Regions from separate parts of the Bacillus spongicola genome, predicted to be linked through region 1. Evidence: predicted binding sites of a transcription regulator. Region 1 holds the regulator's gene; each other region holds the start of a gene.
The links. The regulator LexA, encoded in region 1, represses DNA repair genes until DNA is damaged. The targets are predictions, from matches to a motif close to CGAACATATGTTCG.
Positions count from the first base shown of each region.

Region 2: a site for LexA is predicted at 5,118-5,131, ahead of U8D43_RS04765 (Y-family DNA polymerase). Genes of this name have one in related genera too.
Region 3: a site for LexA is predicted at 5,504-5,517, ahead of U8D43_RS05615 (YhjD family protein). Genes of this name have one in related genera too.

Region 1 covers NZ_JAYKTS010000020.1:52,159-59,775, forward strand. Annotated here, with positions in the region: gene U8D43_RS13830 (L,D-transpeptidase family protein) at 1-220, opposite strand, end outside; gene tnpA (IS200/IS605 family transposase) at 827-1,258, shown strand; gene U8D43_RS13840 (hypothetical protein) at 1,724-2,005, opposite strand; gene lexA (transcriptional repressor LexA) at 2,395-3,015, opposite strand; gene yneA (cell division suppressor protein YneA) at 3,169-3,504, shown strand; gene U8D43_RS13855 (YneB family resolvase-like protein) at 3,512-4,162, shown strand; gene U8D43_RS13860 (DUF896 domain-containing protein) at 4,244-4,477, shown strand; gene tkt (transketolase) at 4,687-6,690, shown strand; gene sirA (sporulation inhibitor of replication protein SirA) at 6,887-7,324, shown strand; gene U8D43_RS13875 (YneF family protein) at 7,409-7,617, shown strand, end outside.
Region 2 covers NZ_JAYKTS010000004.1:212,087-219,703, forward strand. Annotated here, with positions in the region: gene U8D43_RS04745 (TIGR04053 family radical SAM/SPASM domain-containing protein) at 1-384, shown strand, start outside; gene U8D43_RS04750 (Crp/Fnr family transcriptional regulator) at 643-1,338, shown strand; gene ric (iron-sulfur cluster repair di-iron protein) at 1,610-2,311, shown strand; gene U8D43_RS04760 (YolD-like family protein) at 3,451-3,783, opposite strand; gene U8D43_RS04765 (Y-family DNA polymerase) at 3,799-5,061, opposite strand; gene U8D43_RS21155 (YqzH family protein) at 5,374-5,466, shown strand; gene U8D43_RS04770 (SDR family NAD(P)-dependent oxidoreductase) at 5,717-6,499, opposite strand; gene U8D43_RS04775 (MBL fold metallo-hydrolase) at 6,517-7,482, opposite strand.
Region 3 covers NZ_JAYKTS010000005.1:163,757-171,373, forward strand. Annotated here, with positions in the region: gene U8D43_RS05575 (IS3 family transposase) at 1-585, shown strand, start outside; gene U8D43_RS05580 (GNAT family N-acetyltransferase) at 758-1,354, opposite strand; gene U8D43_RS05585 (hypothetical protein) at 1,637-1,840, opposite strand; gene U8D43_RS05590 (zinc ribbon domain-containing protein YjdM) at 2,405-2,746, opposite strand; gene U8D43_RS05595 (hypothetical protein) at 3,136-3,357, opposite strand; gene U8D43_RS05600 (YiiX/YebB-like N1pC/P60 family cysteine hydrolase) at 3,354-3,716, opposite strand; gene lepB (signal peptidase I) at 4,107-4,664, opposite strand; gene U8D43_RS05610 (TVP38/TMEM64 family protein) at 4,685-5,302, opposite strand; gene U8D43_RS05615 (YhjD family protein) at 5,539-5,931, shown strand; gene U8D43_RS05620 (competence protein ComK) at 5,932-6,510, opposite strand; gene U8D43_RS05625 (IDEAL domain-containing protein) at 6,693-6,932, shown strand; gene U8D43_RS05630 (M48 family metallopeptidase) at 7,439-7,617, opposite strand, start outside.

The sequences.
Region 1 (7,617 bases):
GATTGTTATAAGTAAGGGTGAGTGTTCGGTTAGTTAGATTGATGTTAATTTGGTAGGGGATTGTGTCAGGAGAGGGATATCCTGGAATAGTTATTTGTTGACCGACATAAATAAGATCAGGGTTGATACCGGGGTTGACTTGAAGAATAGATTGAAGGGGAGTTCGGTAGTCTTCTGAAATGGCAAAAAGCGTTTCACCAGATTTAACAGTATGTAACATTTTTATGGCCTCCTTTATTTACCTCACTATATGCAAGTGAATTTTGGTGAGTGAAGGCTGATTTTTGATGATTGTTGCCTTTCGCACTAAATCTTATTTTGCGACAAAGATTGTCTTCGGGGGTATTTTTGCATTATTTTCAATTCGTTGGGTGAACACAGTGGACCTCTAATGATTTTTACAGAAGTCTGTTTTCGCTAAGATTGCTACTATTCGAACCAGTCTATCAGCTGTTAAATTGCTTTGCACCGGGCATTTTTTCGTCTATTATTGATGAAAATGAGTATGCCGTTAGCTCAGAAAGACTCACTGTTTCAGTTGATATAAGATTCTCTTACTGACTTGCAATATCGTTGAACTTTCAATTTCAAACTAGGTTATAGATTTCCGCTCCAGGCACTCGCTTTCCGCGGGGCGGGCGGTGAGCCTCCTCGGCGGAAGAACGCGCCTGTGGGGTCTCACCTGTCCCGCTAATCCCGCAGGAGTCGAGTGCCTTCCGCTCCAATTTTTTAATTTACAAATGCGTGGTCTAACTCCACCGTCTTTAGACGGTATCCGCTTTTAGCCTTGTCTTTAAATGTCCATACTTACGATAGAGGTGAGAGTATAGACGGTTATCAAAAAAGTAGTCATGCGGTATTTGATATAAAATATCATGTTATATGGGTTACGAAATATAGATATAAAGTTCTACATGGACCAATTGCCAAAAGAACAAGAGAATTAATAAGGCAAGGCTGCGAAGCAAGAGGAATCACGATTTTGCAAGGGAGTGTGGGGAAAGATCATATCCACTTATTGCTATCTTGTCCTCCAAGCCTAGCACCAAGTAAAATAATGCAGTACTTGAAAGGACGATCATCAAGACTCCTCCAGGATGAGTTTCCTGAATTAAAGAAGAGATTTTGGGGACAACATCTATGGGCGAGAGGATATTTCTGCGCAACAGTTGGAACGGTAACAGAAGAAATCATTCGAAACTATATAGCCAACCAGTTTGGTGATGGAAAAGACGATATATTCAAGATTGAGGAGTGAGTTTAGTCAAATTCAGTATGCTTCAGCTTAGGTACTTTGAGAAGACTTGAGTCTTGAATTGCGACTTTAGTCGGTGACATTTATGTCTAAATCCACCTGCTTTAGCGGGTGGTCGTTTAAGTATACAAATTATTAAAGGCTTATATAAGGTCCTATTTCTCGTAGATTTTCATTCGCATTAAGTCCATAGGTTGAAAGAAATAGACTATCCATCTGTCTCTTAAAGGGAGGATGTACAATCAAAGTTTTACTTCTTTCAATTCATATTCAGAAGGATCATACTTTCCTTTCTCACAAGTAACTCAAACCTATCTTACTTGAGTCTTGGTAACATTGTCAGCAGTATCTATCAAAATAACGAATCGCTACCTGAAGTAAATCATAGAAATAATTGAATTTGTCTTCTTTTTTGAACAAAGTTAATCCAATTGGAGTCATGTACCATTTCTGTGAATGATGGTGCAGCTATCGGATTTCCATTACGATTCCAAGTGTGACTTGATAAGAGTTTTTTAGCTGTGCTAACGGATTCACTACAAGTTCGATAAAGTGAAAAACTTTTATTAAAGCGATTAAATAAACTTGTTCATAGTAAACTTCTTCAAGTACTAGACTAGCATTGCTTTCGTCAACAATCTGGACATCTATTTGGACATCCTTACAAAATTCTGAGCAAAAGGGATACTCATTTTGATGAATAAAAAAACAAAATGAAGGATTTAATTTAAAATTAGCTGAAATAGCCACAATGAATACGAAACCCCCATGTCCTTCTCAGACACCGCAATAGATGGAAATGGGGGTGTAGTGGTTAAATCTTAATCCTTTCAGTCAACGATGATAAAGTAGGTACTAAGATGATCTTAGCACCTGAAAGAGAGACAAGTTGACAACCATTTCCGGCGGTGCCTCTAGCGGAATTATGCATTGTTAAGACTGTGTACACTTTCACTATAAACTTTATGAAAGTGCAGGTAAAAAGAAAGAAAGCAACAAAAAAGAATTCTGTCTACTTTTCAAAAAAATGGGTTAGCCAGTTTAGGAGGGTGCTTTTTTGTGCCAAAATCAGCATCAAAACCCATTTTCGTATAAAAAGAGCCCAAGTGAAAAAGAAAAAAACCTTGCAGATGCAAGGTTTAATGAACTTGACGGTAAACACCAATCACTTTTCCTAGTATACTTACACTTTGGAGAATGATGGGTTGCATCGTAGGATTTTCAGGTTGTAAGCGGATAAAGTTTGTTTCTTTGAAAAAACGTTTACAGGTTGCTTCATCTTCATCAGTCATCGCAACGACAATCTCTCCATTGTTGGCTGTTTGCTGTTGACGAACAATCACGTAGTCACCGTCTAAGATCCCAGCATCGATCATACTGTCTCCCATAATTTCAAGCATGAAGACCGGTTCATCTGCAGGAGCTAACCTTTCGGGCAAAGGAAAGTACTCTTCAACGTTTTCAATCGCTGTAATTGGAATACCAGCGGTAACTTTACCTACCATTGGTACATTGACAACACGTTGTCGTGGGATTTGATCCACCTCTAAATCTAAAATTTCGATTGCACGGGGTTTAGTTGGGTCCCTGCGGATCAAACCTTTGCTTTCTAATCGTGCTAAATGTCCATGAACAGTAGAACTAGATGCTAATCCTACCGCTTCGCCGATTTCTCTTACAGAAGGTGGATAGCCTTTTACTTTTACTTCTTGCTTAATAAATTCAAGAATATCTTGTTGCCTTTTTGATAGTTTTGTCATTATCTGCACCTCAAATCTCTTCAATCTCTTAAACTTATTATATCATTATTTTTTGTTAGATACAAACATAAGTTCTAGTTTTAGTTGACAACGAACATTCGTTCCTATTATAATGTAATTAATACGAACAAACATTCGATAGGAGCGATGAAGATGATTACTTTCCTAAAAAATAATAATTTTGTAGTGTTATTAATGATTTTGACATTTATTTCAGGTTTGGTTATGTTAAACCAGTTAGAAGAAACTGACACAAGTTCTTATTTACATATTACAGTTGAAAAAGGCGACTCGCTATGGACGATAGCAGATCAATATCAAAAACTTCATGGGATGAATAAGAGTGATTTTATTCGATGGGTTTCTGATCAAAATGAGATGAAGAACTATGACCTAATCGCTGGTGAGTCCATTTATATCCCTGTTAAGTTCGAAGAGATAAAACAAATGGATCTTAATACACCACAATATGCGTTAAAAGGAGAATAATTTCAATATGAAATGCATCATTTACTGTCGCGTTAGCACGAAAAAGGAAACCCAAGAAACGTCACTAAAACGACAGGAAGAAGAATTAACGAAACTAGCCAGTCAATGGGGATTCGATATTCATTCTGTGATAAAAGATCAAGCAAGCGGCTATGATTTAGACCGAGAAGGAATTTTTGAACTTTTAGATGAAATAAAAGTTCATAATATCGAAGCCATTTTAATTCAAGATGAAACGAGAATCGGTAGAGGAAACGCAAAAATTGCTTTGATCCATTGTTTATTGAAAGAGGAGATAAAGCTTTATAGTATTTCTCATAAAGGAGAGCTTCAATTATCAGAGTCAGATTCAATGGTTCTTCAAATTGTGAGCATGGTTGAGGAACATCAACGGAAAATTCATAACCTGAAAATCAAGCGTGGCATGATTAGAGCAGTTGATAACGGATTTAAACCTGAAAACAATTTAAAGAATAAAGGGAATATTGAAGGAAGAGAACGAAAAGAAGTACCGATTGAAGAAATTGTCCGATTGCGTAAAAATGATTTAACATTCTCTGAAATTGCTGCAACATTAAGAGGATTTGGTTTCAATGTATCGAAAGCTACGGTTCATAGAAGATATCAAGAGTTTATGAAAAAACGAGAAGAAGCATGATACTTGTTATTTTGAACACTATCTTGTAACATATCAATACAAATGATAGACGTTTAAAACAACAAGAAAGGGGAGCTTATCATGTTAAATCCGGATAAACTCGCTCGATTAAATCAGCTTTCTAAAATAGCGAAAGCTGGTACATTATCAGTTGAAGAAACCATTGAGCGCCAAGATCTAAGGCAGGAATATTTATCAAATTTCCGTAATTCAATGAAATCTACCATAGAGAATACAAGAGTGATCGATCCCAATGGAAATGACGTCACTCCGCAAAAAGTAAAAGATCGACTAGATAAGAAAAAAATGCATTAAACCAAGAATCAATTCTTGGTTTTTTGTTTGTTTTTATGTGGGAAAGCAATATTTGATAAACGAGCGGATGATTTGGTCACTTAATGCAAATAATGTGAAGAATTATTCATCAAAATTGTTACAATGAATTCATTGTTGTTGTATAAACTTGAAAAGACGATTAATATTAAGAATGAGTCAAATTATGACGAGAAAGGATGTAAATTTTTATGTTTGATCAAATGGATTTATTAGCTGTAAATACAATTAGAACTCTTTCAATTGATGCAATTGAAAAAGCGAATTCAGGACACCCAGGAATGCCAATGGGCGCTGCGCCGATGGCCTATTCTTTATGGACTGAATTTATGAATCATAATCCAAAAAATCCTGAATGGTTTAATCGGGACCGCTTCGTTTTATCTGCGGGACATGGATCTATGCTTTTATATAGTATGCTGCACTTGTCTGGCTATGGCTTGCCAATGGAAGAAATCAAAAACTTTCGCCAATGGGGAAGCAAAACACCTGGACACCCAGAATATGGTCATACTGTAGGAGTGGAAGCAACAACAGGACCACTTGGGCAAGGAATTGCAATGGCTGTTGGGATGGCTATGGCTGAGCGTCATCTAGCAGGTGTTTATAATAAAGATCAATTTAACCTTGTCGACCATTATACATATTCGATTTGTGGCGATGGTGACCTAATGGAAGGAGTGTCAGCTGAAGCTTCATCATTAGCAGCTCACTTAAAGCTTGGTCGTTTAATCGTCCTGTATGATTCAAATGACATTTCATTAGATGGAGATCTAGATCGCTCATTCTCTGAAAGTATTGAAGGTCGTTTTAAGGCATACGGTTGGCAATATTTACGTGTTGAAAATGGCACGGATCTAGATGAAATTTCTAAAGCGATTGAAGAAGCTCGTCTTGACTTAGACCGTCCTACCCTTATTGAGGTTAAAACAGTAATCGGTTTTGGGTCTCCTAATCGCGCTGGTACTTCTGGTGTTCATGGTGCTCCTCTTGGTGGAGATGAACGTACATTAACGAAAAAATCTTATGAGTGGGATTTCGAACAAGAATTCCACGTGCCAGATGGAGTATACAATCGATTTGAAGAAAAAATTGTTCAAAGAGGGAAGCAAACTGAGCAAAAATGGAATGATTTATACGCTCAGTATAAAGAAACTCACCCTGAATTAGCGAAACAATTTGAAGCAGCCATTTCTGGAGAGCTCCCAGAGGATTGGGATGAGTTGATCCCGGTTTATAAAGAAGGAACTAGTCTTGCAAGCCGTGCTTCTTCAGGTGAAGTATTAAACGCAATTGCGCAAAAAGTACCTAGTTTTATTGGTGGATCAGCTGATTTAGCCGGATCAAATAAAACGATGATTAAAGATGTGAAAGACTTTACACCAGAATCTTATGAAGGTAGAAATATTTGGTTTGGTGTCCGTGAATTTGCGATGGGTGCCGCTTTAAATGGTATGGCTCTACACGGTGGAGTGAATGTCTTTGGTGGAACATTCTTCGTGTTTAGTGATTATGTACGACCTGCGATTCGTCTTTCAGCGCTTATGGGATTACCAGTCACATACGTCTTTACTCATGATAGTATTGCAGTTGGAGAAGATGGTCCAACTCACGAACCTGTTGAGCAATTACCATCTTTACGAGCGATGCCGAACTTATCCGTCATTCGCCCAGCGGACAGCAACGAAACAGCTGCTGCATGGAAAGCGGCAATGACATCTAAAAACAAACCTTCACTTCTTGTATTGACTCGTCAAAACTTACCGACCATTCCAGGTTCGATTAAAGGGGCGAAAGAAGGAGTAGAAAAAGGAGCCTATGTGATTTCACCAAGTGATAAAGCTGAAGCAGACGCTCTTCTTTTAGCTGCTGGATCTGAAGTAGGGTTAGCAGTTGAAGCACAACAAGTACTCTTAAAAGAAGGTATCGATGTTTCTGTAGTGAGCATGCCTGCATGGGATCGTTTTGAAGAACAATCAGCCGAATATAAAAATTCGGTTATACCAAAAACAATAAAAAAACGTTTAGCAATAGAAATGGCAGCTCCACTTGGTTGGGATCGCTATGTTGGAGACGAAGGAGACATTTTAGCTATCAATGGCTTTGGTGCATCTGCTCCAGAAGGTAAAATTCTTGAAGAATATGGATTTACCGTTGCTAATGTAGTATCTCGTCTGAAAGCTTTATTGCAATAGCTCATAGGAAAACTGCTGACTTACTGTCAGCAGTTTTTTTACATGAAATAGAAAAAGTTGTAGCCAGATAGTCATTTAAAGATTAAACGACTGATTTCCACAAAACTAGTGCAGATTTTCATCAACATTCAACACCCTCCTTGCCTAACTATTTCTATAATAAGAAGAAAGTAGAGTTAGAAAGGGTGAGAATTTAATGCGCAATTATTATGTTTATTGGATTGAAGATGAAGTTGCCGCACATTTTTATGGTAGAGAACGATTGTTTTTTAGTCTTTTTCAAGATCACAATAATGCTACAAATGTGCTGAAACAAATTCTTCATCAACAGATAACGTATATTTCTAAGCCTCTACCTTATCTGCCTACCCATCGATTCATTCAAAATAGTCTACAGAAAAGAAATCTACTATTTACGAAATACCACTACACCATCGAATATCCAGAGAACAAGAGTGGGGCGTGTTTAGAAATTTATGAACGCTATTTCTTGATTCGATCCTGGGGCGAGTATGACGCAGAAGCAGTATTTTTTGATATATTAAAGAAATTTGAGGGTAGACTGCTAGCGATAGACTTGGATCTTGAGCGATATGGTTGGATTAAACCAATAAAAGCGAGAAAGTTCGTATAATAGAGGAAAATCGACCAGAAGTATTGTATAATACTAAAGGGTTTAGTACACTTTGATAGAGACAACATGAAGGAGGAAGGTTTAATGTTCCCTTATATTTTGGTCGGCTTACTAGCATTACTTGCTGGAGCTGCGATTGGTTTCTTTGTTGCTCGTAAATACATGATGAGCTATTTAAAAAAGAATCCACCTATTAATGAACAAATGCTTCGTATGATGATGATGCAGATGGGTCAAAAGCCATCGCAGAAAAAAATCAATCAAATGATGAATGCTATGAACAAACAAATGAA
Region 2 (7,617 bases), on a different contig from region 1:
ATAGACCAAAACAAAAGGATTCAATATGAGGATACGTTACATTCTGGTAAAACCGGTCAGATTGATGGTCTAGGTCGTGCCCCTCGAGGAGTAAATGACGGAAATGGGTTCGTGTTTATTTCTCATATCGGGGACGTCTACCCTAGCGGGCTTCTCCCTATTAAAGTAGGGAATGTAAGGGAAACCGCACTACCGGAAATTTATCGTCATTCACCGATTCTAAAACAATTGCGAAATCCTGACTCCTACAAAGGGAAATGTGGGAAATGTGAGTTTCGCAACGTCTGTGGGGGATCTAGGTCGAGAGCCTATGCCCTAACAGGAGATTATTTAGAAAGTGAACCGGCGTGTGTGTATGTCCCAAAAGCTCTCCGCAAAATCTAAGTGATTTTGTCCCAAAAATTAGGAAAGATGACCCGAAATCGATCTTTTTAGCATATAGATGTTGCTGTGAAAAGCTCCTTTCGTATACATTGTGACTATTTCATCTAATTTTAGATGGAAGACCTCATTTTGTTGTTGATTTCCATCTAAAATAGACGAAATGATGCCTCGAAACAATGTGATATCAAAGTTAGTATACTAACGAAAAGCCACAAACTTTGTGAAAACAGTCTTACTATAAGAAAGGATGGTATTGTAATGAGATGGAATGATATCCAGGCCCATTTTCAAGCAGTACCTTTGTTTAAAGAACTCTCAACCGAAGAACTAATACCCTTTGTCGATATTTCGATCACAAGAACCTTTAACCCAAAATCACTTGTTTTTATGCAAGAAGATGTACTCGACCGGGTTTTCTTTATTCATTCTGGAAAAGTAAAAATTTACCGAAATGATGCGGCGGGCAAAGAACAGATTGTATCCGTTCTCCAAGCCGGTGAAATGTTTCCACATGCGGGTTTTTTTCGAAAAGGAACGTTTCCAGCAAATGCTGAAATCATTGAAACGGCTCAACTAATCGTCATGCCGATTGTCGATTTTGAAAAAGTATTAATCAAAAACCCGGAACTTTGCATTAAAATCTTTAAAGTTCTCGGAGAAAAAATCGTGGATCTTCAAAATCGCTTAGAAGAAAAAATTCTTCATAATACGTATGAACAAATCATTATGCTTTTGATTCGGTTATCAAAATCGAATGGTACGCTATGCAGTGTAAACCTTTATAAAATCACCACAAACTTTACCAATCGTGAGCTCGCTAATATGATTGGAACAACGAGAGAAACCGTGAGTCGAACCTTAAATACTCTACGAAAAAAGAAACTGATCGAACTTGATAAACAAGGATGCTATATAATCAATCTTGAAAAATTACAAAATGAGCTTCTTTATTAATGGCTCTTTTCGCATACTTTGTTGCTGTAGCATACAAAAAAGGATGGAAACACTCTTTTCTTTCCTCATTTCGAGTTAAAAATGATGTGAAAAGATGACCCGAAACCAAGCGATATCAACGTTTATAGACTGGTCAGAGAAGCAACAACCTTTGTAAAAACAGCGTTATTAATCGTCGATTACTAATTTAACTTATTTTTTGATACAAATCACATTCCTTTTGTGACTAGCTTGTTTTACACTCATAAACTAAAAAATCGGAGGTATATCCATGAAGCAAGTATTAACTGATTCCCAAACAGTGGCAGAAATTGTAACGAAATTCCCTAAAGCTAGCGACCTATTTAAAACCTATCGAATTGATTTTTGTTGTGGTGGAAATCGTCCCTTAATTGAAGCAATTCAAGAGAAAAATCTTTCCGTAGGAGAAGTACTTGGAAAATTAAACGAACTTTATCAGCAAATGTTTGCTTTAAGTGAAGCCACGATTGATTGGGAACATTCTAGCTCACGTGAATTAATCGAGTATATTATTCAAAAACATCATGCCTATCTAAACGAGGAATTACCACTTCTTAGTCCTTATATAACAAAAGTACACAGAGTTCACGGAGCAACACATCCTCACTTAGTCACAATTCACAAGCTTTTTTATGAACTAAAGGCTGAGTTAGAACAACATACCAGCAAAGAAGAAACGATCGACTTTCCTTTAATTTTAGAATTTGAAGAAAACCCTACTGAGCAAAACCGTCAAAAGCTACTAGCTGTTGTACAAGAATTGGAACATGAGCATACTACAGCCGGCACTATTCTAAAACAAATGCGTGAGATTACGAATGACTATACACCACCGGCAGGTGCTTGCGGAACATACCGGCTCGCTTATCAACGTCTCGAAGCGCTGGAATCCGATTTATTTCAGCATATTCATCTTGAGAACAACATTTTATTCCCACGTTCTGTTTCCTAAGACTGAATTTCCCCTTAAATGGTTTCATTTAGATAGTAACAGTCAAAAAATTGTGATTTTAAGGACATAAGTAAAAAGACAAACGAGTCGTCAATTGGCGGCTCGTTTGTCTTCCAGAAGGCTCTTTGTATGAAAACTCAATTGGTAGGAAGCATAACTAAACTAAGCCCTCAATATTCACATTTTTTGGGGCCAGTGATCTTGTACTAATCCTACAATTTTATAGTACTTACGCTGTCTGTTGTCCTGTTAATTCGAAATTATATCCTTTCTTTTTTAGGTATTGAATCATTTTTCATTCATCATGGCATCCATTTTGTATGAAAACTCAATTGGTAGGAAGCATAACTAAACTAAGCCCTCAATATTCACATTTTTTGGGGCCAGTGATCTTGTACTAATCCTACAATTTTATAGTACTTACGCTGTCTGTTGTCCTGTTAATTCGAAATTATATCCTTTCTTTTTTAGGTATTGAATCATTTTTCATTCATCATGGCATCCATTTTAAGCTTCACCTCGCAATTTATTGACAATACATGTGACAGGATACGTAGTAAAAAAATTTTGTATACGTGATAAAAAACACAATAGGCGGTTCTTCTAAACTGTCACAACCAGTTTTTCGTACAGGGTATCCTCTCTTAGAGATAGATCCACCAAAGAGTCTTCGGACTGGTCGTATTGTTAGTAAACAGTATGGTCAGCTAATTAATGGGATAGACGATTATTCTGTGTCTTTAGGCTGGATTTTCATGATAGGCGGTGGCGGCGTGAAGCGAGCGCTGCCATCGAGTTTTTCGTATACATTGTGGCTCTTTCATCTCATTTTTGACTAAACCCTCCATTTCACTGTTGATTTCCATCAAAAACAGGCGAAATGATGCCCGAAACAAAATTATATCCAAAATGATAAACTGATACGATAAAGCAACAAACTTTGCGACACAGCCATTTATCAAAAACTATTTGTAAGTATCAGCATTACAATATGCAAAGTCTCTTTTTGTATAGTTTGTACCTAATAGCTACTAAAAATGGATCGTTTCAGACATTTTTCTGAAAATTATATATGAAATAATACAAAAGATAACGCAAACCCTATTATTTCTATGATTTACAACCTTGATAGTACATTTCTAATCACTCAAACGAAGATCGATGATGCGCTTGAGCGCAACTTCATGCTTAGCCTCGAAACGATCGATCACCTGAAACGTTTCACTGTAGGCATCCCAGGAGTGAAGCGTGCCCACCAGTAATTCATAGCGCTTGTTAGTGTAGTGGGTAATGGTGACACACTTCCCGTATTCCATCGCTTCCGCAGCAACGATGTTTAAATCCTCTAGCTGCTGTTCATCTATTTCTTTTTCCTTTTCGAAGCTATCTTCCTTTGACCAGTCTCGAAGTAGCTTCACGTGCTCTGGTAGCATCATCGAGGTCCATTTCATTCTTCCGCGATCACGAATCATCCTTCTCTCTCCTTTCTAGGCTCTATGTCCGCCCACTAACCGGGCCCGGTGTCTTGCCGTTCCTGCGTTTGTATACGAAACCGCTCGAAGAATTGCTCCAGAGCCATACCGATTTCGTAATCGATCCATCACATAGCCCAGCTCTCGTTTTTTCGTTAAGTCCGGACGAAATAAATCAAGCTGCAGTGATTCGTCGTCGACAATATTCGAAAGCGATATCGAAATTTGCCGGACGGTTTTCTTTTCGTAATGCTCATGAAACAATTCAAGGCATACCCGGTACATTTCCATCGTAATATTCGTCGGATGCTCAATTGAACGAGAGCGATGAAACCCACCACCAAATTCATCTTGACTATAGCCTAAGCCGAAACTAATCGTTCGTCCGGCCTTTTGATGATTCCGTGCTCGGCGTGCTACTTCTTCACACATCTCTAAAATAACATGCTTAATTTCTTCTTCCTTTTTATAATCTCTGAGTAGAATTTGACTTTTTCCAAAGCTAATTTGCCCTTCCATAATTGGGGCCCCAATTTCCGATAAATCCACTCCCCATGCATGATAGTGAAGCTGATTGCCCATTACACCAAATTTAACTTCCAATTTTTTTAGGTCGTAGCGAGCAAGCTGACCAATTGAAAAAACCCCCATCCGGTTTAACGTTCGTTCTACCCTTTTGCCAATTCCCCACATTTCACTCAGCGGCGTCACAGGCCAAAGCTTCGTTTGAACATCCTCATACGTCCATTCGGCAATTCCTGTTTTTTTCGCCTCTAAATCTAAGCATAACTTTGAAAGCAACATATTAGGACCAATCCCTATGGCACACGGTAACTGAAATTCTCTTTCTATATCTGATCTAATTTTCTCGGCAGTCGTATGAGCATCTCCCCATAAAGTCGACACTCCATCAATCGCTAAAAAGCTTTCATCAACTGAGTACGTATGAATAGCTTCTTTCGGAACGTAGCGGTGAAATAGACGGGTAATCTCTGTCGATATTCGGATGTAGGTCGCCATTTTCGGATTCGCCAAAATAATACGGGGATCATTTGGAATCTCAAAAAGACGGGAACCTGTTTTAATCCCGAATTCCTTCTTCAGTTTCGGAGAAGCTGCTAACACGATACTGCCCTGCCGCTCCTGATCTCCAACTACTGCTAAATAACACTCAAGAGGATTTAACCCCCTCATGACGGCCGAACAGCTGGCATAAAAGCTCTTCATATCGATGCATAAAATCTTCCGTTGTGGTAGCCTACTGTAGTCTACTGTCATGTTCTCCCCCTCAAATAGAACATTTGTTCTAATATTATTTATACCCAAAGTTTATACGAATATATGTTCGTTTACAATAAAAATTCATCTGTTATCTAAATAAATTCATATTGGAAGGCTCTTTTCGTATACATTGTGGCTATTTCATCATATTTTTGATTAAATCTTTCATTTCACTGTTGAATTCCATCAAAAATAGACGAATCTAAGCTAAATCATAGATAATAGACTGATACGAAAAGCAACAAACTTTGCGAAAACAGCCTATTGGAAAGAAAGAAAAATAAGTATAATCAATGTGTGGTGAACAAAATGGAGGGGCAGTTTCTCAAGAAAATGGTGGTGCAATGCTTTCAACAATATGGACATAGTGAGGCTTCTCTCCCTATAAACGAAGAGGATTAGGAGGACTTCTTTCACCACATCGAGAAGCAACTTCAAAGCAAATCACAAGATCTTCATGAAATCATTCAAGGTGTGGTGTATGAATATTTGATTAGCTAAATCATTGCTTAAGTAGAAAAGAATAAATTTATTGGTTAAAATCACTAATCAAAAATTTGATCGTATTAAAAAAATTAGAATAGATTGAATTCTATCGGTTTCAAAAAGAAAACGCCACTCTCATTTTCTGACGTTTCAGAAAAAAGTGGCGTTATTTTTGATAAAAGGATTTGCCTCCTAGTTTTTCAACTACACTCGGCATTATTGTATAAACTTTACTGATCACATTCATCCAGTTAGGCAAGTTGATTTCTCTTTTATTCGTAAACATATAATAAACGATTTTTCCCGCTACTACTTCAGGCTTTAGCATCCATTTTTCTACACTTTTAAGATAATTCCCGTTCCGATCAGCAACATCAAAGAAATTCGTTGCAATGGGTCCAGGGTTAACGGCCATTACTTTGACATCGAATGGCTTTAACTCCAGGCGTAAGGCGTTGGTATAACCAAGGACAGCGTGCTTCGTCGCTGCATACGCACTCGATTTAGGGGTCGCTAGTTTTCCGGCTTGTGAAGCTATATTGATAATTTGTCCGCCTCTTCTTTGCTTCATAAGCGGTAACACTTGCTTTGTACATGAAATTAGTCCGAGTACATTCAAATCAAACATTCCTTTGATGTCTTCAAATTGAGCCTCATCAGCATCATCAAAGACCCCATACCCGGCATTGTTTACTAATACATCAATCGCCGGTAATTCCTGTCGAATTAAGCTAAAAATATTTTCAACCTCATTGATATTAGTGACGTCAACGGAATAAATTTGAACCTTTATCTTATATTTCTCATGAAGGTCTTGTTGAATCGCTTGTAGCTTTTCCTTATTTCGAGCGAGCAACACAACGTTTCCACCTTGCTTGGCACATTCATAGGCAATGGAAGCACCTAACCCACCTGAGGCTCCCGTAATCACTATATATTTCCCTTTCACAGCGGGCTGCCTCCTTTTTAAGCTGAATACATCGCTACCCCGTACTCGTTATGTGTAACACTAACTTCTCCAACATCTAGTAAGTAATCCAATTGACCTAATGTTTCCGACATCGTTAAGCCTAGTTCCTTCTTAAATATTTCTGGAAATAATTTTTGGCAAATGTCAAAACAGCTTTTAGGTTCTTCCACCAGCATATCTCTCACCTTCATGGCGCGTACGTGCTGGCGCTCTAAACGTCTGTTTACAAGTTCATGTACAGCGTTAATCTCACTACCATGACCACTAAAGGCAAGCGAAATATCGTACTCTAGCATTTTACGTAGAGAGGCATTGTACTGTACTTGAGGCATTGGTCGTTCTTGCTCCATTTGTTCCGCAGGCTCAATTAAAGGATTAGAGGAAATATGTGCGATAAGATGATCGCCTGCTATTAACACTCCATCTTTTTCACGATAAAAAGACAGATGACTTTGAGCATGTCCTAAAGTTTCAATTACTTTCCATTCTTGCAAGCCCGGGATAGCATCTCCTTCTTGTAATACACCTGTTAATGTGCGCTGACACATCCATTTCAATGGAGCCCGTAAACGGTCTAAAAAAATAAGAAACTGTTGAGGTAAACCGAGTTCCAAAAATAGCTCAGCATAAAAATCATCATGTCTTTTGAAAAAAGCTTCTGTTCGCAAGAGCCAATCCTGATTATACGAGTGACCATAAACAGGAACCTCATGTGAAAAATAGTCAAGCAGTCCCGCGTGATCAGGATGATGATGCGTTAACACAACCTGTTCAATATCTTCCGGACAATAGCCCAAATGGCTAAGTCCAGATTTCATAGCTTCCCATGCTTCATCTGTTTTCGGACCTGCATCTATTAACGTCAACACATCACTTTTGATTACATACGCATTTACATTGCCCACAGCAAATGGCGTTGGAATCACGATTTTCCCTATATTGCCATACCATTTTGAATTCATAACTAATTCCCCTTACTTTACTAAGACCTTTTATCTTTTAGTTTATCGTTTTTTTAGGAGAATGTCATGGATTACCTGTCGACTCTATCTCCAAGACTTTCCTCCTTATGAAGAAGTTCTAGGTAAAAGACGCAT
Region 3 (7,617 bases), on a different contig from region 1:
TACGTTGTTACTACAGACTCAGATCATGATTTAACGATCTATCCTAATTTAGTGAAGAGACAGTTCGATGTAGATATTCCAAATACGGTTTGGGTAGCGGATATTACATATATTCGAACATTGAAGGGATGGGTGTATCTTGCTTCCATTATGGACTTGTTTTCACGGAAAATTGTTGGGTGGAGCCAAGGGATTTCAATGAAAAAGGAACTTGTTTTAGAAGCATTGCGAATGGCTCAAACAACGAGACGACCAGGTAAGGGATTGATCCATCATTCTGACCGTGGCTCCCAATATTGTTCTAATGAATACGTAGAGGAATTAACTCAGAGTGGGGCTAAAATTAGTATGAGTCGAAAAGGAGATCCATATGATAACGCTTGCATCGAATCGTTCCACGCGACCATAAAGAAAGAGCTTATCTATCGGCGTAGATTTCAAACAAAAGAAGAAGCGATGAGGGTTATCAATCATTATATTACAAGTAGGTACAATGAGAAGAGGAAGCATTCTAAGCTGGGATATTTGTCGCCAAATAACTTTGAGCGAGAGTATCAACTTTCGATCCTAGAATCAATCTCATAATATAGCCATTTGGCGTTAGAAAGGATCAATCATGGTCTTGGATTGATTCTTTCTAATGCCCCACCAAACGAAGTGCGGTAGGAAAGTAGGAAAATTAAATCTCATTTTTTATTGTCCATTTTCTTGACAGAAGTTCAAAATGCCTTCAAAAAAAGAAGGGATCTCCCTTTTTTTAAATCGACATTTGTATACTCTCTTTCCATTCCTCATATAGAAGTCCATAAAGCTCCATCCCGTACCGCTGCCCATCACGTTGAAGAAATTCGCGAAATTCCCCTTCTTTTTGAAACCCTAGTGATTGGTATAATGAGATGGCTCGCTGATTATAAGAAAAAACAGTGAGTTGTACTCGGTGCAAATTCAATTCTTGAAATGCGTAAGAGAGCATACATTGAAGCGCTTCAGCTCCATATCCCGCTCCCCAATATTGATCATCTCCTATTGCAATGGAAATCCAAGTGGTGCGATGAGTCCAGAGAATGCCGTCCAACTCTATATAACCTATTATTTCATTCGTTTCATTCAATCGAATGCTAAATCGATAAATTTTATCAGATGTTTCCTCAGTCCACTTTCGTACGTCGCTTTTACTCTTCGGTCGAAATGGAAGAGCGTCTAAATAGCGCATCATTTGTTCATTGTCATACCAGGCTATCATTGCGGGTAAATCTTCTTCCATAAATCCACCTAAATGAATTCGCTTGTTTCTTAAGATATTGTTGTTCATCATTTTCCCACCTCTTACTTCCTCTATTCGACAATTATCCATTTTCTCCTCCATATACCCTGTCCACTTTTGCTTTTATGTACTGATTAATGAAACGCGTGCTCTTCGTTTCACTTTAAAAGGTTGTTCCCGCAAAGATTGATGCTTTTTGTAGTAGTATCTATTCAGTTAAAAGGTTCGGTTTCGGGGAATCTTTTCGTTTATTTTCGAACGAAATCCATTCCAAAATCGCGGATTCCATCACTAATTAAATTAAATAACAACAATGTATCCGAAAAGAGCCTTAAAAAAAGACAACCCTCAAAAGGATTGCCTCTTGCTCATTTATTCTTTTTTTCTGGTCAATTTCTGTTTAACACCTTTAAAAACATTTGAAGCTGAATCGACTGTCTTACCTACTACGTCATTCCCTGTTTTACTAACGTTTTTCACCAAATCTGCCGATGTATCTGAAACCTTGCCAATAATTCCACCTTCACCACTAACGGATTTCACAATATCATTGGCTTTATCTGCCGTATGATTCACAAGATCACTTGCCTGTTTTGAAGTCTTCTTTAGCAGGTTTTCATCTTTCTTTTGTTCTTCGGATGAAATAATGATCTCCTCCTTGTAAGAATTAACTCCCTATCATTCTTATGAGCTCTAATTCACTAATATTCATATCTTTTTTAAAAGGCTCTTTTCGCATACTTTGTTGCTATTGGCACAAAGAAAAAACAGGCAGTAAGGTTTTTTCGACTATTTTCTTACTTTTTATCTAGAAATGGAGAAGTTTTCATAAGGAAAAGAGCACGAAGTCATACAAATCAGGGGATATATTCCTATTCGAAAAGCCACAATCTTTTCGAAAACAGCCATTTAAAAGACTATTTTCGAAACTCCTCTTAATGAGGCCGAAAATAGAGGTGCGGATATTCTTTTCACAAAAATAGCTTGAGAATTCTCTTTCAAGCTATCTTTACATTGATATTAAATGCAGAATTGATAGATCTAATCATTTCCCTAAAATAATCGAAAAAGCCTTTTTAAAAAAATGTGAGTAGTTTCATTCACTATTCTACAGATATCATGTTTAGTAATGATTTTCAGTTAGGCCTTCTTCACAAATTCAGATTTTAGTTTCATCGGTCCAAATCCGTCAATTTTACAATCAATATCGTGGTCTCCTTCAACCAATCGAATGTTTTTTACTTTTGTGCCGATTTTTAATACTGAGGAGCTTCCTTTAACTTTAAGGTCTTTAATCACCGTGACAGAATCTCCATCTGTTAAGACATTCCCATTGGCATCACGTATCGTTTTCTCGCGCTCACTGTCTTCTACCCCGGATGATATCATCCACTCATGTCCACATTCCGGGCAAACAAACTGCGTTCCATCTTCATATGTGTATTCTGAATTACATTTAGGACAATTTGGTAAATTTGCCATACTTTCTTTTCCTCCACTCTTTTTATGTACTTTCAATTTTAATATAGCCTCTTTTCAGGCTCTTCGCTATTTAGTGTTGACAAGACAATTTTCTAGGGTTCAATTGATGCTACCATTTTAGCTTAATGTCAGGATTCTACATATTGATTAAAACAAGCGAAAAACCAAACCGGACAAAGGAATGAATTCAATTGCTCGCTCAGCATTCACCACCTGTTACAAGAATAATTGATTGAGTTCTGAAACCTACATAGTTGTTTGAACTAAATACTAAATAGCCAAGAAGCTCTTTTCATATACATGGTTCCTATTCATCAAAAGAGTCCACTTAAAATGATTTGCGATTCCGTTCTTGCTTGAAAAATCACGATTACTTACTCATTCTACCATCATTTCATTTGATCTATGGCTTCCATTAATGGATCCATGGCTATATGCTCTGGAAAAATAAATCCTCTTTCATCTACATTGAAGGAAATCCCCGTCGCTAGAAAACATTTCTGCACAAATTCAGAACAAATATACTCATCATTATCTTCATGTTCTCCCATTCCCAATCCAATTCGAGCAACAATTCTGGCAATCTCGACCTTGTCATAGGCCCAATTCAAAAGATGGAATCCCGTTTGTAGCATCTTTTTTTGTGGTCGTCGGACATGACTTCCATTTCTTGATGTCTTGCCAGAAAGAGATTTCCATTATAGCGTTCTTTTGTATTTTCATAATTGGTAAGATAATGTTCAATTGGAACGATGCGAACGCCATCATCCTCTACACTTTCCATGAGTAGACACTGTTCTTCCCATATCACTACAATCGCCACATGACTAAACATTGAGCCGGATATTTGTTTGATAAGCTCACTCACCAGATAGTTTCCTGAACAAAATAATAGGTCCCCTGTTCTTAGCTGGGGCCTTAGCTCCTCTATTGAAAGAATCTCACAGTTTAGAAACTTAGCTTTTCCCATTCCTCTCTCCCTCCAATTTTTGAAAATACGACAGTTTTTGACTTATACTTGATTAGGTACTATCCATAGTTTATCATGCTCATCTCGTATAAGTAGTTTTGATTGAATCAACAATTGAATGAATGCAACCCTTTTTGTCAGTTTTATTCTTGATATGATAACCACAAGTTCATCTAATCCGAGGTTTAGGGTTCTTTGAGAAAGCGGTCTTAATGAATTGGATGAAATAGTAAATCCTTACTTCTATAGAAATAACTATCCGAAAAAAACGGATGATCATCCTATTTTTTAATTGAAAATTAAAAAGAACTCGATTTCCTCGAGTCCTTCACTTAATGCTCTTTTATTATTATATGGTGCTCTGTACTATAAAGTTCAATAGGAATCGACCTACTTTAAACTGAATTCCCACTCGTCGATAGGCCAATAACGTAAGCCCACTTCCCCCACGACATTATCCTCATCAACAAAACCAAAATGGCGACTGTCTGTACTCCCCCGTCGATTATCTCCTAGCACAAACAATTTTCCTTCTGGAACAACAGCTTCGCTCGTTTCATCTTCGAGAGAAAAATCGCCAGTTAATTTGTCATACACATACTGCTTTTTAAATTGTTCCAAATATGGCTCTTCTTGAGCTTTTCCGTTTACATATAAAACATCGTTCTGATACATAATCGAATCGCCTGGTAAACCAATGACCCGCTTTACGTAGTCTTCCTCATCGTTCGCATGGAACACCACAATATCAAATCGATCGATATTCCCAACAGAATATCCTATCTTATTTACTATGAGTTTATTACCATCCTTAATAGTCGGCATCATAGACTGGCCTTCTACTGTATAATTGTCAAATAAAAACAAGCGAATAATAACAAAGAGGATTAATCCCATTCCAAGCGCTTTTATCCACTCTTTTCCTTCTCTTTTTAAGTCTTCCTTCAACGACTGTCCCTCCAGCTAAGCTAACTTCTTTGATGTTTTTTTTCCATTTTTTTGTTTAATCTAATTTCAACTCTTTTACCAACGTACCATAAAATAAAGATCAGCCCAACCGCAATTCCTGTTTTTAAAGGCTGCGTAATTAAAGCCCTTAAATCATATCCGATGTAACTTATGATAAAAATCATGACCATTTTCCCCGTTAACACTGCGAGCATATATTGGTATATACTCATGCGAGATAAACCCGCAACAATATTAACAACGGCTGAAGGGGTAAAAGGAAAGCATAGAAGTAGAAATAATGGACCAAATCCGTGTTCTTCAATCCAGCTCATCAGCCTTTGTACTTTATGATGACGTTGCAAGAAGCGAAGTATTTTTTTTTGACCAAAACGTCGTACAATAAAAAAAACAATATATGCTCCTAGACTTGCACCTATCCAAGAAAATAAGAATCCCCACCATAATCCAAAGGCACTCGCATTTGCCATCACAAATATAAACAGTGGCAAGAACGGTAAAAACGCCTCAAGCATCGGCAACAAAATACCAGCAAGGGGTCCAAAGGAACGATAATGTTGTATTAACTGCATGATATTCTCTAATGTAACCCACTCTTTTATTAATTGAATGTCCATATAGAAAGTTTCCCCTTACATGTCAACGCTCAAACCAAATAATTCCGCTTATAATTCGAAGTATATCATAGCATTTATTATTTCCCTATTAAAACCTCTTTACAATCATATGTATGTATGAATGACGAAAATCATTTCTACCTTACAATTGAAAACAGATAACTATTGATTATCGAGCCTTAAATCAGTATAATTGATATACGAACATACGTTCTTTAGGGAGGGAGTTTTTTCACATGACTAGAATTCCTGAAAAGGATCGCAATATTTTTGAACAGGCAATCTATTTACCAATGGTGTTAACTGTATTAAACCAAGATTTAACTCTAATTCAAAACAGTTCATTTAAATTAAAAAATCCTTATTTGGAATGGATCGAACAGACAATGATGGTTATCCAGAAAGATTTAAGTGCAGTAAAAAAAACAATGCGAAGTAAGGAAATGAAGGTAGAACGTATGGAATCAGATGAGGCTTTCACGATGTATCTATTTTTGTATAAGGGCTTTGAAGAACATCACAACTATTTTAATCCACGCCTAAGAAACGGTGTTGAGAGTTTAATGAGATATTATCTATACAGCCGTTTCCAACCAAATAATCCATCAACCTCACACAAAAAAGCGTGATTAAACACGCTCCTTTCCTTTAATGAAATCGATCCAATAGTAGGTTTTCTTCTCTGCAGTTTCTTCATGATGGGAGGGATTGTTGAGGTCCTTTTTCTTCATTTCTTCAATTGCATACATAAAACGACTGGTTAGCATAAGTGTTCTTGTACGCTGTGAAACAAATGAATTAAGCGAAATCGGCAAATGAAAAGACTGGCCATTTTTGAACACAACCTTCGTCACCTTAGGTTCTACTCGTTCATGTCTCTTCACATGTTTTTCACAAATCCAAATGCAGTTAGGATTTGATGGGGAACTCGTTGGAAAAGAAAAAATAGAGGTATGACTATCAACAATGATTGGTGCTTTATAGACGACACCTGTTAAAAACTTTGTTCCGTTTTTTCTACCATCGTATGATGAGCCAAAGTACTCACAGCTTTTCCGAATAATTTCCAACGGTGAACGGGGAGAAAGAAATTCATCATGAAGCTCAAAAACTTTTGTGTATAATTCTTGTCCATATTCAACGGGTAGCAGAATCATCGTCTGAGGGTTCATTTCGTATTCTTCTATAAATCGATCATTTTCAATCATTTATTCGCCTCCCTATATAAGTTCAATCTTAACTATAACATATTTTACCAGATGAGGTGTTTTTTCTATGATTTTTTATTTAATCATTAAAAATTTTTATATTTTCTGAAAATTTAAAAAAATGATTGATATTTCTCCAACTGTTCCATATAATAAAAAAAAGACTTCAGAGGTGATTGTAAATGGAAAACAAAAAATCCTATGCTGAGTTGATGAAAGCTTGTGCAATGACCCGGAAACAGTCCCCTGATTTATCAATGACGGAAATTTACATTGACATGGTACTTCAAGAAATCTTATTTCACCACCAAAGAGAAAAGTTACAGCAGGAAATTGATTTAGCCCTTGATCAACGTAATCATCCCAATTTTCTTCACTATTCCACTCAATTTAAAGAGCTGAAACTACAATACGGTATGTGATCCCTTCCCCCTTGAAAATAGGGGGAGTTTTCTTTTTCTAGAATAACACTACACATACTATCGGTAGAAAGCTGATTTCACAAACATTATTTCCTTTCGCAGCAGTATTTAAAGCATGAAAATAATAGGTGTCGAGGGTTCTCTTCGCTTGGCAGTTTTCGCAAAGTTTGCGGCTCTATGAATAGGAGTGAAACCCTTTACTGGTGTGGCTTCCTTCTCTTTTCTTTACGAGAAATTTTTCATGTTTAAATGAAAAATTGGAAATCCTATGAAAAAATCTAACTGCCTGTTTTTTCTTTGTGTCTGGAGCAACAAAATTTACGAAAACAGCCTTAAAAAGATGTAAAGCGTTTGCCTAATTAACGTAAATAATACAATATGAACCATCTTGAGGTAATACCTTGTCACAAGGCTTGGCTTATGACCTCGAATCGGTCCGTCTAGAACTAGCCACAAATCCATATTAAAATTTAGCCTAGGCATAAAAGAAAACTGACCTAATTAGGTCAGTTTTCTTCATATTTTTCCAACATAATCAGTCGTTCCATCATCGTCGGATGGGTGTAGCGAAACAGCTTAACAAGATAGGGTGGATTTACCTGACTTAATCCTACACGGGAGAGTTCTTGAAAAGAAGAAATGGCTGCTTCTTTATCCTCAGTTAACTCAATCGCATAAGTATCAG